Regions from separate parts of the Sporomusa termitida genome, predicted to be linked through region 1. Evidence: riboswitches for the same ligand, from Rfam matches in the RefSeq annotation. Region 1 holds a riboswitch; each other region holds the start of a gene.
The links. Region 1 has a riboswitch for S-adenosylmethionine ahead of SPTER_RS02905 (trans-sulfuration enzyme family protein). Riboswitches for the same ligand answer to the same signal wherever they lie in the genome.

Region 1 (4,213 bases):
GCTGGAGAAAAATCAGCCTAATCTTAAGTTTAGCGGCATTGCCGAAGTCCGTTATACCTCACAGGACAATAACGGCACAGTACCTTCCAGTGTCGGTGGAGCCTACCGCGTCAGACTGAATGGTGTAGCTAAAGTCGATGCTAACACCAGTCTTGGTCTGCGATTGGCATCAGGCACGACGAAATCAGGTACGAAATATAAGTATTCCAGCGGAACTTTTACCAGCTTTGGCTCAAACGCAGCCGCCGATGATAATAAAAATAACGTTACGCTTGACCGGATTTTTCTGACTAGTACTATTGGCGCCGTGCAAACTACGGTTGGCGCCCAGGAACTGAAGCTGGGGACAACCGGTTTCATTGTGGACAGCGGCGGTATCAGCTTTGACGGTATAAAATTCGCAACTGCGGTCGGGGCAGTTAAGCTTGTCGGCAACTGGGGCCGCCAGCAAAAGAACGGGTCAGCCGGCACCACGATTGATGTCGCCTCATTGGAGGCTGCCGCCAAACAGGGCAAACTAAATTATGGCACCGGGTACGCCACCCTTAAAGACCGGGGGAATGTACATACAACCCTGGCGGAATACCTGCACGGCAATGCTAAATATCGCTTTGATGACGGTTTTTCGCTGGGCGGCGAGTATGTTTATAACCAGCAAGCCGATTCAGATAAGACGGCCTGGACAGCTATCGCCACAATCGGCAATCAGGAGATTGTGGCCAAAGGCCAGAACAATATAGTTGTAAAATACTACCATGTTGATAAAAACTCGATCAGCAGACTAACCTCCTATAGCCTGCAAAGCAAGGCTGGAGCAGGGATTACTGAGGCATTTTCTGATGTGAGAAATTTAAAAGGCTTAAACGTTGCTTATAATTACGGATTTAGTAAAAACCTGAGAGCCTATGTGGCCTATCAGAAGCTGACTGACAAAGAGGCTGCTGCTGGTGATGACCGCGGTTATCAATATTATCGGGCGGCGGTTGTAGCCAATTTTTGAGGTATTAAACCGCTGGCGGCGTGCAAACATAATATAAGAAAAATAGAGTCAGAGACTGGTCTCTGGCTCTATTTTCAAATTACCGCTGTTAATCCAGGGCCTGAGCCAAATCGGCAATGATGTCCTCAACATCTTCAATGCCTACCGACAGTCGCAGCAGACAGTCGCTGATGCCTAACCGCTGCCGGATGTCTGCCGGGATATCGGCATGGGTTTGGACAGCCGGAAAGGTAATCAGGGATTCAACACCGCCTAAACTCTCGGCAAACTGGAGGACTTTTACTTTACGCAGCACCTGCGCCGGCAAGCGCGGATGGTCCACGACAAAAGAGAGCATGCCGCCATAACCGGTAGCCTGCGCATCTTGTATATCTTTACCGGGATGATCGGGCAGCCCCGGATAATACACCTTGGTAACACTGGGGTGAGCGGCCAGCCATTGGGCGACAATCAAAGCATTTTCTTCATGCTGACGTAAGCGAATGGCCAGGGTTTTTAAGCCGCGCAGCAGCAGCCAGCTGTCCTGCGGTCCGAGGATAGCGCCGGCAGCATTTTGGATAAAGCCAATTTTTTCACAGAGTGCAGCGTCTTTGGCTACGACCAGGCCACAGATAACATCATTATGGCCTGATAAATATTTGGAACCACTGTGCACGACGATGTCGGCGCCAAGGGTTAACGGCCGTTGGAGATAGGGGGATAAAAAAGTGTTGTCAACAATAACATGGATGGGATTCTCGCTGCTGTTCCGGGCGAGAGCAACGATGGCTTTTATATCGGCGATTTTCATCAGCGGATTTGTCGGCGTTTCCAACAGGATGGCTTTGGTTGCCGGCTGCAGCGCCTGCTGTACCTGGTCGAGATCGCCGGTATCCACAAAAGTGGCAGTGAGGCCAAACTGATTAAATAATTTGTCCAGAATGCGGTAGGTACCGCCGTAACAGTCTTCGGTTATAATAACATGATCACCGGGCCGGTACAGCATAAGTATCGATGTAATGGCTGCCATACCTGAGCCAAAGGCAAAGCCGGCATGGCCTTCTTCCAGGGTTGCCACTGCCTCTTCGACTGCTTTACGGGTTGGATTCTGCGTGCGCGAATAGTCGAAGCCGGTACTGCGGCCAAGCTCGGGGTGGCGGAAGGTGGCTGTCTGATAGATCGGTGTACTGATAGCACCGGTAGTTTTGTCACTAACCAGTCCGGCCTGAACAACTTTAGTAGCAAATTTCATAGTGATCATCTCCTGTTTTAATAATGATTTAGAAAAACTTGGCTTGTGACAAGTCTTGTAGGACGCCGGCAGAATCCACCTGTGCCCTTTAGGGCATAAATTTTTCTTATCCCTTAGATTATAGCTTTGCATTTTTATACATTTTGATGGGGGCAAGAAAAAACAGCTCTTCCGCAAGAAGAGCCGCCTATATGCGCAGATAACTCATCTTCCGGATTGCTCCGCTGGATTTAGCACCTTGCATAAACGCCGGTTGCCGGGTGTCATAGGGCCAGTCCCTCGACCACTCTTGATAAGTTTATATTGAATTATTGGTTATTATTTTGTCATAGTTATTATCATTTGTCAATAGACATTTGTTACTTGGGCGATGTTCTTTTTGTTGACGTCAGTCCAAAAACCAGATATCATAATTGCAAAAGGGTACATCTGTTTTGGGGAATATAGGGGAGGACTGAGCATATGACGGATGTGTGCGATATCCAGACACTAATTAAAAAAGCCGAAATAACCCATGAACTTACAAAGTGCGAAATTGTTGCACTGTTAACCGATAATCAATATGCAGCAGAATTCTTCGCTGCTGCCGACCGGGTGCGCCGGGAATATGTAGGGGATGAGGTTCATCTGCGTGGTCTCATCGAATTCTCTAACATCTGCAAACAAAACTGCCTGTATTGTGGTCTGAGGCGTGATAATAAAAAGGTAGACCGGTACCGGCTGGATATCGATACAATTATTGATTTTGCCGGCAAGGCAACATCATACGGCTACCGCACCGTGGTATTGCAGTCCGGCGAAGACGAATGGTTTGATGTTGATACGATGGTTACCATCATTAAGAAAATTAAGCAGCTTGGTTTGGCAATAACGGTTAGTGTGGGTGAAAAGCCCCGGGAAGTGTACCAGGCTTACCGGGAAGCCGGGGCCGACCGGTATCTGCTCCGCATTGAGACTACAGACAAAGAACTGTACGAGAAATTGGACCCGGGAATGAGCTGGGATAACCGGGTACGGTGTCTGCAGGATATAAAAGAACTGGGCTTTGAGCTGGGGACCGGCTGTTTGGTTGGTATTCCAGGCCAGACAATAGAGTCCTTGGCTGACGATATTCTTTTCTTTAAAAAGATGGATGCTGATATGATCGGGGTAGGGCCGTTTATTCCTAACCCGGATACACCGCTGGCCGCTGAAGCCGGCGGTACGTTCGACCTGAGCACCAAAGTCATGGCCATGACCCGTCTGTTGCTGCCTGATATTAATATTCCGGCGACAACGGCCATGGAATCACTCCATCCTCAGGGGCGCGTGCTGGCACTGCAGCGTGGTGCTAATGTGGTTATGCCCAATGTTACCGAGGGTGAGTACCGACAGATGTATCTGTTATATCCGGGGAAAATATGTATAAATGATACGCCAGCCCATTGCCGGGGGTGTATCACCGGCAAAATTCAGGGTATTGGCCGGCAAGTGTCTGGGACGTATGGATTCCGGCAAAAACATGCCTAGCACTAGTAGAGCCAAATGGAGGAAATATCAATGACTAAACAGGGTCCTATGAGTACAGGCAAGCATTTCTCTGATGCCGGTCTTGCGCTTATTGAACATGCGGTGCGAGATATTAGCTTTGGCTCGCTTACTTTAGTAGTCCAGGATTCAAAGGTAATTCAAATTGAAAAACTGGAGAAAATCCGGATTTGTGAGCATCAGCCAAAAGCCAGCGGCAAAACTGCAGTAAAGGCAGCAGATGGCGCTGCTCTGCGGACGCGGATTTTACAGTCTGTCAGTGGCATGGAGTACGGGAAGGTTGCCATCCAGATTCAGTCAGGACAAATTATTCAGGTGGAGCGGACCGAAAAATACCGGGTAGGTAAATTTACCGGACTCCATGGTGAAGGAATTTAAGCGTTGACACCTATAGAGTAATATGCTATCATGATTTACAAATATGGTACTCAGTTACCTGAGCCCATTACAAGCGT
Region 2 (4,213 bases), 1.5 Mb from region 1:
CTGAATAAAGGCAGCTGCCGGGTTGTAATAAGGCCCTGTTCTGCCAGCTTTTTCACTGTGTCCTGCGTGATACTGAGACTACGCAGCTGGGCCGTGGTCAAATTCCCGGGCGCAGCCAGCAACGCGTTGAGCAGGCGGCGCTGAGCGGCCTTGTTTTTGGGGAGGGTTTGCTCAATCTGAGCAGCCGTTTCCCGGCTGACAGCCAGGTCAATAATGGTTGTCACACTGGCTTTGCCCCGTTTGCTGACAATATCGGCACTGATAATTAGTTTATGCTGTAAAAAGAATTTTATCATAGCCGCCGGGTCACTCGTCAGTTTGGCAAGGTCGGTCAGGGTGACAGGACCATGTTCATATATGTAGGTAAGCAGCGTCCGGAATTCTGCCGGCTTTTTGCTTAATAAAACAGCTGCCTGCTCAAAATCAACGCTGGCCGGGGCTTGATAGGCCTTCTGGGTTTTAATGCCCGACTGACCGGGGATAAATAAGCGCATGGCTTCGCTTAGTGAACACAGATAATAATCACTTAACCATCTGGCCGTGTTCAGCATATTACTGTCAAACCAGGGCACATGATCCAAAATCTCAAGAATTGATTTCAAGCCTTCGGTTTTTTCCGGTTCCAGGCTAATGATAAAACCTTCCACCTTACGGTTACCAAAAGGCACAAGCACCCGGCAACCTACCTGCACATTGGCTAAATGGGCCGGAATCGTATAAGAAAACGGTTTATCAAGGCTGCGGGCCGGAATGTTAACAATAACTTGAACAGTATTTGACATGTTTTCACCACTTATTACCGAATAAAGAGAAGGGGACTGTGCTAGTCCCCTTTTTAATTATTAAATAGATATTCGCTTTTTAATTGTCAAATACCTGCTGGCGGTTGTCCGGGTCATGAGCGGCCATTTCCCAGTCAACCCCAGTGTCCATTGGCAAACGTTTAAAAAAACGTTTAGTCCGGTGTCGGCGCAGCGGCGAAAAACGAAGCTTCATGATAAGCACTTCCTAACTCTGAATAGAGTAGCCAAGTGATTGCAACGTTTCCTCAATATAGCCGCTGGGGGTAACTGCTTCGTCATGAGTAACTGCAACCTGATGGGTGGTTAAGGACACCTTCACTGAGGAGACACCATAAAGATGGGACAAAGTATGCTCAATACGATCCCGGCAATGGTCGCCTTTCAGGCCGCCAACACGGTAGATGGATTGTTTGGTATTTTTCTGTGTAGCCAATGGAATACCTCCCTTGTTACTGAATTGAGTGTCCACAATTGTTAGTATTACCATTGGTCAATAATTAATTAGTTATAGATTGGCTTCTTTGCGCAGAATTTCCGCTTTGTCGGTCTGCTCCCAGGGCAGGCTGACATCAGTGCGGCCAAAATGACCATAGGCAGCAGTCTGACGGTAAAGCGGACGCCGGAGATTCAGGGATTTAATGATACCGGCCGGTCTTAAATCAAAATGCTTGTTGATGAGTTCAACTATTTTCGACTCGGAAATTTTAGCAGTACCGAACGTTTCCACCATAACCGAAACCGGCCGGGCAATGCCGATGGCATAGGCCAGCTGGATTTCGCATTTATCGGCTAAGCCGGCGGCAACTACATTTTTGGCAACATAACGGGCCGCATACGCCGCGGAACGGTCAACCTTTGTTGGGTCTTTGCCCGAAAAAGCGCCGCCGCCGTGCCGGGCCATGCCGCCATAAGTGTCGACAATGATTTTTCGGCCTGTTAAACCGGCATCGCCTTGCGGCCCGCCGACCACAAAACGACCGGTTGGGTTGATATAATATTTTGTTTTGGCATCCAATAGTTCTGCGGGCACGATCGGGACGACGACGGCGGCGATCAGATCCTTTTCAATTGTTTCCCGGTCTGCTTCCGGGCTGTGCTGAGTGGACACAACGATAGTATCAATACGCACCGGTTTGCCGTCTTCATACTCAACCGTAACCTGGGTCTTACCATCAGGACGGAGGTAACCGAGCTCACCGCTTTTACGGACCTCGGACAGCCTGCGCGCCAGCTTATGGGCTAAAGCGATTGGCAGCGGCATATATTCAGGCGTTTCGTTGGTCGCATAGCCGAACATCATCCCCTGGTCACCGGCACCAATTGCTTCAATGGCATCCATGGCGCCCTGTTTTGCTTCTAAGGCTTTGTCTACCCCCAGGGCAATGTCCGGCGATTGTTCATCGATCGAGATTAAAACACCGCAGGTTTCGCCGTCAAAACCATATTTGGCCCGGGTATAGCCGATACTCTTGATGGTTTCGCGGACAATCTTGGGAATATCTACATAGCAATTCGTGGTAATCTCTCCCACTACGTGCACTATACCGGTTGTTACCAAAGTCTCGCAGGCCACCCGGGCTGACGGGTCATGGGCCAGAATAGCATCAAGTACACTGTCGGAAATTTGGTCAGCTATCTTATCCGGATGGCCTTCCGTGACAGATTCAGATGTAAAAAGCACACGTTTTTTTTCCAAGATCATTATCCCTCCCAGTTTATATTTTAAGAAAAGGTTTGGCTTGTACCAAGCCCTTTAGGACGGTGGCAGAAGCCGCCTGTGCTTAGGGTATAGGCGTTTTTATGTCCACAGAATTTATTTATAAATCCTGGTAGACTAAAAAAAGAAAACCCCCGCAAGGGGGCGTGATTTTTCTTTCACTCCCATCTTACGGTCTTGCCGCCGGAATTGGCACCGTTTTTAGCCGGATACTGCTAAATGGTTGCCGCGGTTTCATCGGGCCAGTCCCTCCACCAACTCTTGATGAGTATAGAGTATGCAATTTTCATATCAAATTTTAATCGAATTAATAAAAAAAATCAAGTAGAATTTGTCAGCATTGCACAAATTTTGTCTAAAATAATTTCTGCAACCTGTTGTTTGCTTTGCAGGGGCAGTGCCTCCACCATGCCGTTTCTGTGAACAAGTTTCACAATATTGGTGTCCAGGTTAAAGCCGGCCCCGGGTAAAGTGACGTCGTTGGCCACGATCATATCCAGGTTTTTCTTGCGCAGTTTTTCCTGGGCATGTTCAATCAGCCCTTCTGTTTCAGCCGCAAAGCCAATTAATAGCTGTCGCTTTTTCCGCTGGCCCAAATCGTACAGGATATCCGGGTTTTTGACCAGACTCAGGGTTAGTGTATCGCCGGTTTTCTTTATTTTTTGCTCGGCCGCCAGTTCAGGCCGGTAGTCGGCAACCGCCGCTGCTTTTATGACGATATCAACGGCGTCAAAGTCAGCCAGAACCGCATTGTGCATCTCTGCCGCTGTTTCTACCCGTTTTATGGTAATTCCCGGCGGCACAGGCAACCCGGAAGGTCCGGAAATTAAAATAACCTCAGCACCGCGGGCTGCTGCTGCCTGGGCCAGGGCATAGCCCATTTTACCGCTGGAACGGTTGCCGAGATATCTGACAGGGTCAATGGGTTCCCTGGTGCCAGCGGCAGTAACCAGCAGGCGTTTCCCCGCCAGCTCACGGCGGGGGTGCAGGATTGACAGCAGATTTTCCACAATTGCTGCCGGTTCGGGTAACCGGCCGGGTCCTTCGATGCCACAAGCCAGCATACCTGAGGCCGGTTCCATAATATGATAGCCTAAGCTTTTTAACTTGGCTAAATTTTGCTGGGTGACCGGGTTGAGAAACATATTTGTATTCATCGCCGGTGCGAGCATAACCGGCGCCGTAGTGGCCATGACTGTGGTTGTAAGCATATCGTCCGCAATACCATTGGCTATTTTGCCAATGGTATTGGCTGTTGCCGGGGCAACTAAAAACAAATCAGCCCGCGAAGCCAGAGCGATATGCTGGACATTCCACGTTTTGGGTTCTTCCCACATATCGGTGATAACCGGATTGCCGCTGATTTCCCGGAAGGTGAGCGGCGTGACAAAAGCGGTAGCGGCTTTTGTCATAATAACATAGACATTACAGCCGGCCTTTTTTAAACGGCTGACAACATCTACTGTTTTATAGGCAGCAATGCCGCCGGTAACGCCTATGACAATCGTTTGACCTGAGGACATGATTTCCTCCTATTTAATGCCGGTTTTGGTACGTTCATAGGTTATTTTCCGCTGGGCTATTTCCTCCAGGGCCATTGTTACAGGTTTATTGGATTTCGACTCTGCTGAAGACGGCTTTCCGTCCATGATTTCCCTGGCCCGTTTGGCAGCAAGCACCACCAGTGTGTATT
Region 3 (4,213 bases), 2.3 Mb from region 1:
TGGCCGGGGAGCTGGTTGAGTTTGTAGCCGGTTCGTTAGGGGCAAAAAAGGAAAATGCCTCGAAAACGGCGATCATAGTCGCCTTTATCGGCGGTATCGCCGGCGGGATCCTTGGTACGGGGATAATGCCGGGCCTGGGTTCCATTGCCGGGGCCGTCGGCGGTTCTTTTGCCGCCGGCTATCTGGCAGAATATGCGGCTACAGGCAACCGGGAAAAGGCTGGACGGGTGGCAAAAAGCATTGTTGTCGGTCAGGCATTGGGTCTTATCTTCAAATTAGCGATAGCCATCGGGATGGTGGCGCTGATTATTTCCAGGCTAACGTGGGCAGGGTGACAGGAGGAACCATATGAAACGACAGCAAATACTGGATGCCGCCTATACTGTTTTTTCCCATAAGGGATATCACCGGGCCACTGTGGATGAGATTATTGCCATGGCGGATACCGGCAAAGGCACGGTATATAATTATTTTGCCAGTAAAGAGCAGCTTTTTTATACCCTGGTCAAAGAGCGCAGCGCAAAATTTGAAACTGAGCTCAACCGGCTGGCCGGTCTTGATGAAGTGCCGCTCATCAAAATAAAAAAAGTGATCAAGGTGTTTTTAGAGTTTTATGTCGCTAATGCCGATTTATGGCGGGTGCTCATGCATGAAATGCGCGGTCTGGGCCATGAGGAATCAACAAATTTTACTGCGGCCCAGCGCGAAAAATACCGGGAAAGATTTGTCCATACCATTGGCGTACTGGAAACGATTTTGCAAGCCGGAATTGAGCAGGGGGCTATTCGCCCGTGTGATGTGCATAAAGCGGCCCACGGGCTGTTTAGTGTCATCGTAATGATGGTTTTTCAGGGCTTTGTCGATGCCCAGGCCGATTCGATTGAGGCGAATGCTAATAATATTGCCGATATTTTTCTCTATGGTGTTGTGGCGCGTTGAATGCAACAAGAAAACCCCTGACGTGGTCTTGCAGGCTGTGCGTATAGCAGTTACTTTTGAAATACAAGGGAATAATTTTACTTTTGGCATCGCCCCAAAATCAGATGCAACGCGCGCAGTAGCATCACCATAAACGAAAACAATGTCGTATAATTAAAGTGTGGCATAAGGTCGATACTTTTTGAGCTAAGAACTCGACCCCAAAATTGATATGACTTCCTGCTTGAACCACATATTGTCCAGCTCATTCGGGAGAGCAGAGCCGCCGTAGCTGTCGCCCATTCCCTACTGATAGCGATCTACCACATACTAAAAACAGGCGTTCCTTATCGAGAGTTAGGTTCCGAGTATTACAATCGATTTAACCGGGAGAAGAAAATACAATCATATTTGAAAAAATTAGCGGCTTTGGGTTGGGAGCTCCCCACCACAGCTACGGCCTAATTGCCTACATACCATAAATTTTTGGGCCCTAGACTATAAGGCTTGTATTTGTGCGCCCTTTTTTTCTGACACATAGGAGATGTTTTCATAGTAAAGTAACAAAAGGTCTAGGCCCGAAGCCTCCAAAAGCTGAAAAGCCGGACAGTATTCCTAAAATCCGTAAACTCGCTGCGCTCAAACAGACGGATTTTTTAACGGAATACCGCCCGGCTTTTCTCCTGCGGAACGCTTTTTCCGGCAATGGCCGGTGGGTTACCGGGGTTACGGGGGCCCCTTCCCCTTGCTCAAGTCCGGCATTGAATCTTGGTTCCCTGCAGTCTATAGGACTGTTAGCCTGTCAAAACTTATAAATTCTTATTTCCACAGAATTCATTTATGAGTTCTGGCAGACCCAAAAAAGGCTTGCGCCTCTTTCTCTGCGAAAGGGTGCAAGCCTTTTTTTACTACTGGTTAGAAGGCCGGGACAATGGCGCCCTGATATTTTTCGTTGATGAATTTTTTAACTTCCTCAGAAGTCAGGGCTTTGGTCAGCGTTTGAATTTCAGGGCGGGTTTCATCCCCTTTGCGGACGGCCAGAATGTTGACATAAGGCGAGTCTTTCTGCTCAATAAAAAGGGCATCTTTGGCCGGGACCAGTTTTGCCTCCAGGGCATAATTGGTATTGATAACCGCTAAAGCAACGTCGTCCAGGGCGCGCGGCAGCTGGGGAGCTTCCAGTTCGCTGATTTTAACGTTTTTGGGGTTTTCTGCGATATCTTTTACCGTGGCATTAATCCCTGCACCGTCTTTCAGTTTAATAATGCCGGCTTTTTCTAAAAGGGCTAACGCCCGGCCGCCGTTGGTAGGGTCGTTAGGAATGGCAACCTGGGCACCGCTTTGCAGCTCATCCAGGCTTTTGATTTTCTTGGAATAGATGCCCATTGGCTCGATATGTACGGCGGCGGTATAGGTTAGATCCAAATTACGCTCGCTGCTGAATTTTGTCAGGTAAGGAATGTGCTGAAAGAAATTGGCGTCAAGCTCTTTTTCGGCCACGGCAATGTTCGGCCGGACATAGTCGCTCATTTCGACAATAACCAGATTAATTCCGTCTTTTTCCAAAACCGGCTTGATCACATTGAGAATCTCGGCGTGCGGTACAGCGGTAGCGCCAACCTTAACCGTCTTTTTTTCCACAGCTGCCGGCGCCGGGGTCTCTTTGCCGCCGCAGCCGCTGATAAACGCGGATAATGCCAATAAGACTGTAATCAGTAATAAGGTAATTTTTTTCATACATTATTCCTCCCGGATAAAAATATAATGTGGTTGTTGACAGCAGGCAGAAGTGATTTGCGGTCCTCCCTCCATGGCCAATAATTAAAGCCTCTCCGACAGTGTGAAGAGGCTGGTTGTCCAGTTCTTCATCTGTCAGGAGTTAATCCTGTTGGAATTGGCACCGTTTCACCTGCGCGATGGTTGCCGCGGCGTCATAGGGCCATTCCCTCAGCCAGCTCTTGATGAGTATATTTAATTTACAAAATTTATGATAACATGGCAAAATGTATCTGTCAACAGGATTATTAATGTATTATTTACGTGAAGAAGACAAATTTTATTATATAACCTATTTTAATTAAATAAAGATAAAAAGGATTAAAGAAGGAAAATCCGGGTTAACAGCGAACTAAGCATATCAATAGCAAGTATTACAGGGAGGCGCATAGCATGCCGGTAAATCCCAAATTGAAAGATGAACTGACAGATCAGTTGTTCAAGGGTATTTTGTCGCTGCAAACTGAAGAGGAATGTTATCAGTTTTTTGAGGATGTTTGTACAATCGGCGAGATCAAAGCCATGGCCCAGCGGCTGGAAGTGGCTCGCTTATTAAAAGCAGGGGTCATTTATGATGATATTGTGGCCTCGACCGGTGCCAGTACAGCGACAATCAGCCGGGTAAAACGCTGTCTTTATTATGGTGCCGACGGGTACAAGGCAGTATTGGGCCATTTAGAGGGAAATAAGGCTGACGAAAAGGGGGTGTAGTTATGAGCAAAAATCAGTTTGTACCGCAAATCCCTTACGGTACCCGGGACCTGCTGCTGCGGGAAGCTAAGCAGAAGCGGATTGTCGAAGGCTCGCTGGCTGAACTATTTTCCCGTTGGGGCTATGATGAAGTGGTAACCCCAACGTTTGAATATATTGAAACCCTTACGGTCGGTACCGGCAGTGATATGCACCAGCATGTATTTAAGTTTTTTGATAACAACAACCGTATTTTAGTGCTTAAACCGGATATGACTACGCCCATTGCCCGCGTGGCGGCGACCAGGCTGAAGGATGGGCCGCTGCCGCTGCGGCTGTTTTATCTGACCAATGTATTCCGCCACGAACAGGCTCAGGCCGGCCGGCAGTGTGAATTTTATCAGGCCGGGGTTGAACTCTTGGGTGCGCCCGGCCCGGCGGCTGATGCCGAGGTGGTGGCCCTGGCCGTGGAAACCATGCTGGAATCAGGTCTGGCTAATTTTCAGGTCAGTTTAGGCCAGGTGGATTTTATCAACGGCCTTATGGCTGAGAGCGGGTTAACCCCGCAGTGTCAGCAGCAGATCAAATGCGCTATGGTATCACGGGATTTAGTAGGACTTGGTGAAATCTTGGCGACAAGCGGCTTGACCCGGGGTGCACAGGCTTTGCTGCAGCAAATCCCTTTGCTCCATGGGCAGGAGGAAATGCTGAACAAGGCCTGCCGGCTGGTAAATAATGACCTTAGCCGCAGGGCTCTGGACAATCTGGCCGATATCCGCAGGCTGCTGGCCGGCTACGGTGTTGACCGGTATGTGAATTTTGACTTAGG

Region 2: it holds a riboswitch for S-adenosylmethionine, as region 1 does, so the genes downstream of both, metK (methionine adenosyltransferase) here and SPTER_RS02905 (trans-sulfuration enzyme family protein) in region 1, are expected to answer to the same signal.
Region 3: it holds a riboswitch for S-adenosylmethionine, as region 1 does, so the genes downstream of both, SPTER_RS14165 (MetQ/NlpA family ABC transporter substrate-binding protein) here and SPTER_RS02905 (trans-sulfuration enzyme family protein) in region 1, are expected to answer to the same signal.

Annotation. Positions count from the first base shown of each region.
Region 1 covers NZ_CP036259.1:662,071-666,283, forward strand. The annotation lists gene SPTER_RS02900 (S-layer homology domain-containing protein) at 1-1,000, shown strand, start outside; gene SPTER_RS02905 (trans-sulfuration enzyme family protein) at 1,089-2,231, opposite strand; SAM riboswitch class I at 2,433-2,530, opposite strand; gene hydE ([FeFe] hydrogenase H-cluster radical SAM maturase HydE) at 2,694-3,740, shown strand; gene SPTER_RS24995 (YezD family protein) at 3,771-4,136, shown strand.
Region 2 covers NZ_CP036259.1:2,146,318-2,150,530, forward strand. The annotation lists gene priA (primosomal protein N') at 1-782, opposite strand, end outside; gene SPTER_RS25635 (hypothetical protein) at 862-996, opposite strand; gene SPTER_RS09900 (heavy-metal-associated domain-containing protein) at 1,009-1,236, opposite strand; gene metK (methionine adenosyltransferase) at 1,309-2,499, opposite strand; SAM riboswitch class I at 2,682-2,791, opposite strand; gene coaBC (bifunctional phosphopantothenoylcysteine decarboxylase/phosphopantothenate--cysteine ligase CoaBC) at 2,841-4,043, opposite strand; gene rpoZ (DNA-directed RNA polymerase subunit omega) at 4,053-4,213, opposite strand, start outside.
Region 3 covers NZ_CP036259.1:2,993,763-2,997,975, reverse strand. The annotation lists gene SPTER_RS14180 (DUF456 domain-containing protein) at 1-335, shown strand, start outside; gene SPTER_RS14175 (TetR/AcrR family transcriptional regulator) at 349-939, shown strand; gene SPTER_RS14165 (MetQ/NlpA family ABC transporter substrate-binding protein) at 1,834-2,655, opposite strand; SAM riboswitch class I at 2,781-2,886, opposite strand; gene SPTER_RS14160 (YerC/YecD family TrpR-related protein) at 3,088-3,405, shown strand; gene hisZ (ATP phosphoribosyltransferase regulatory subunit) at 3,408-4,213, shown strand, end outside.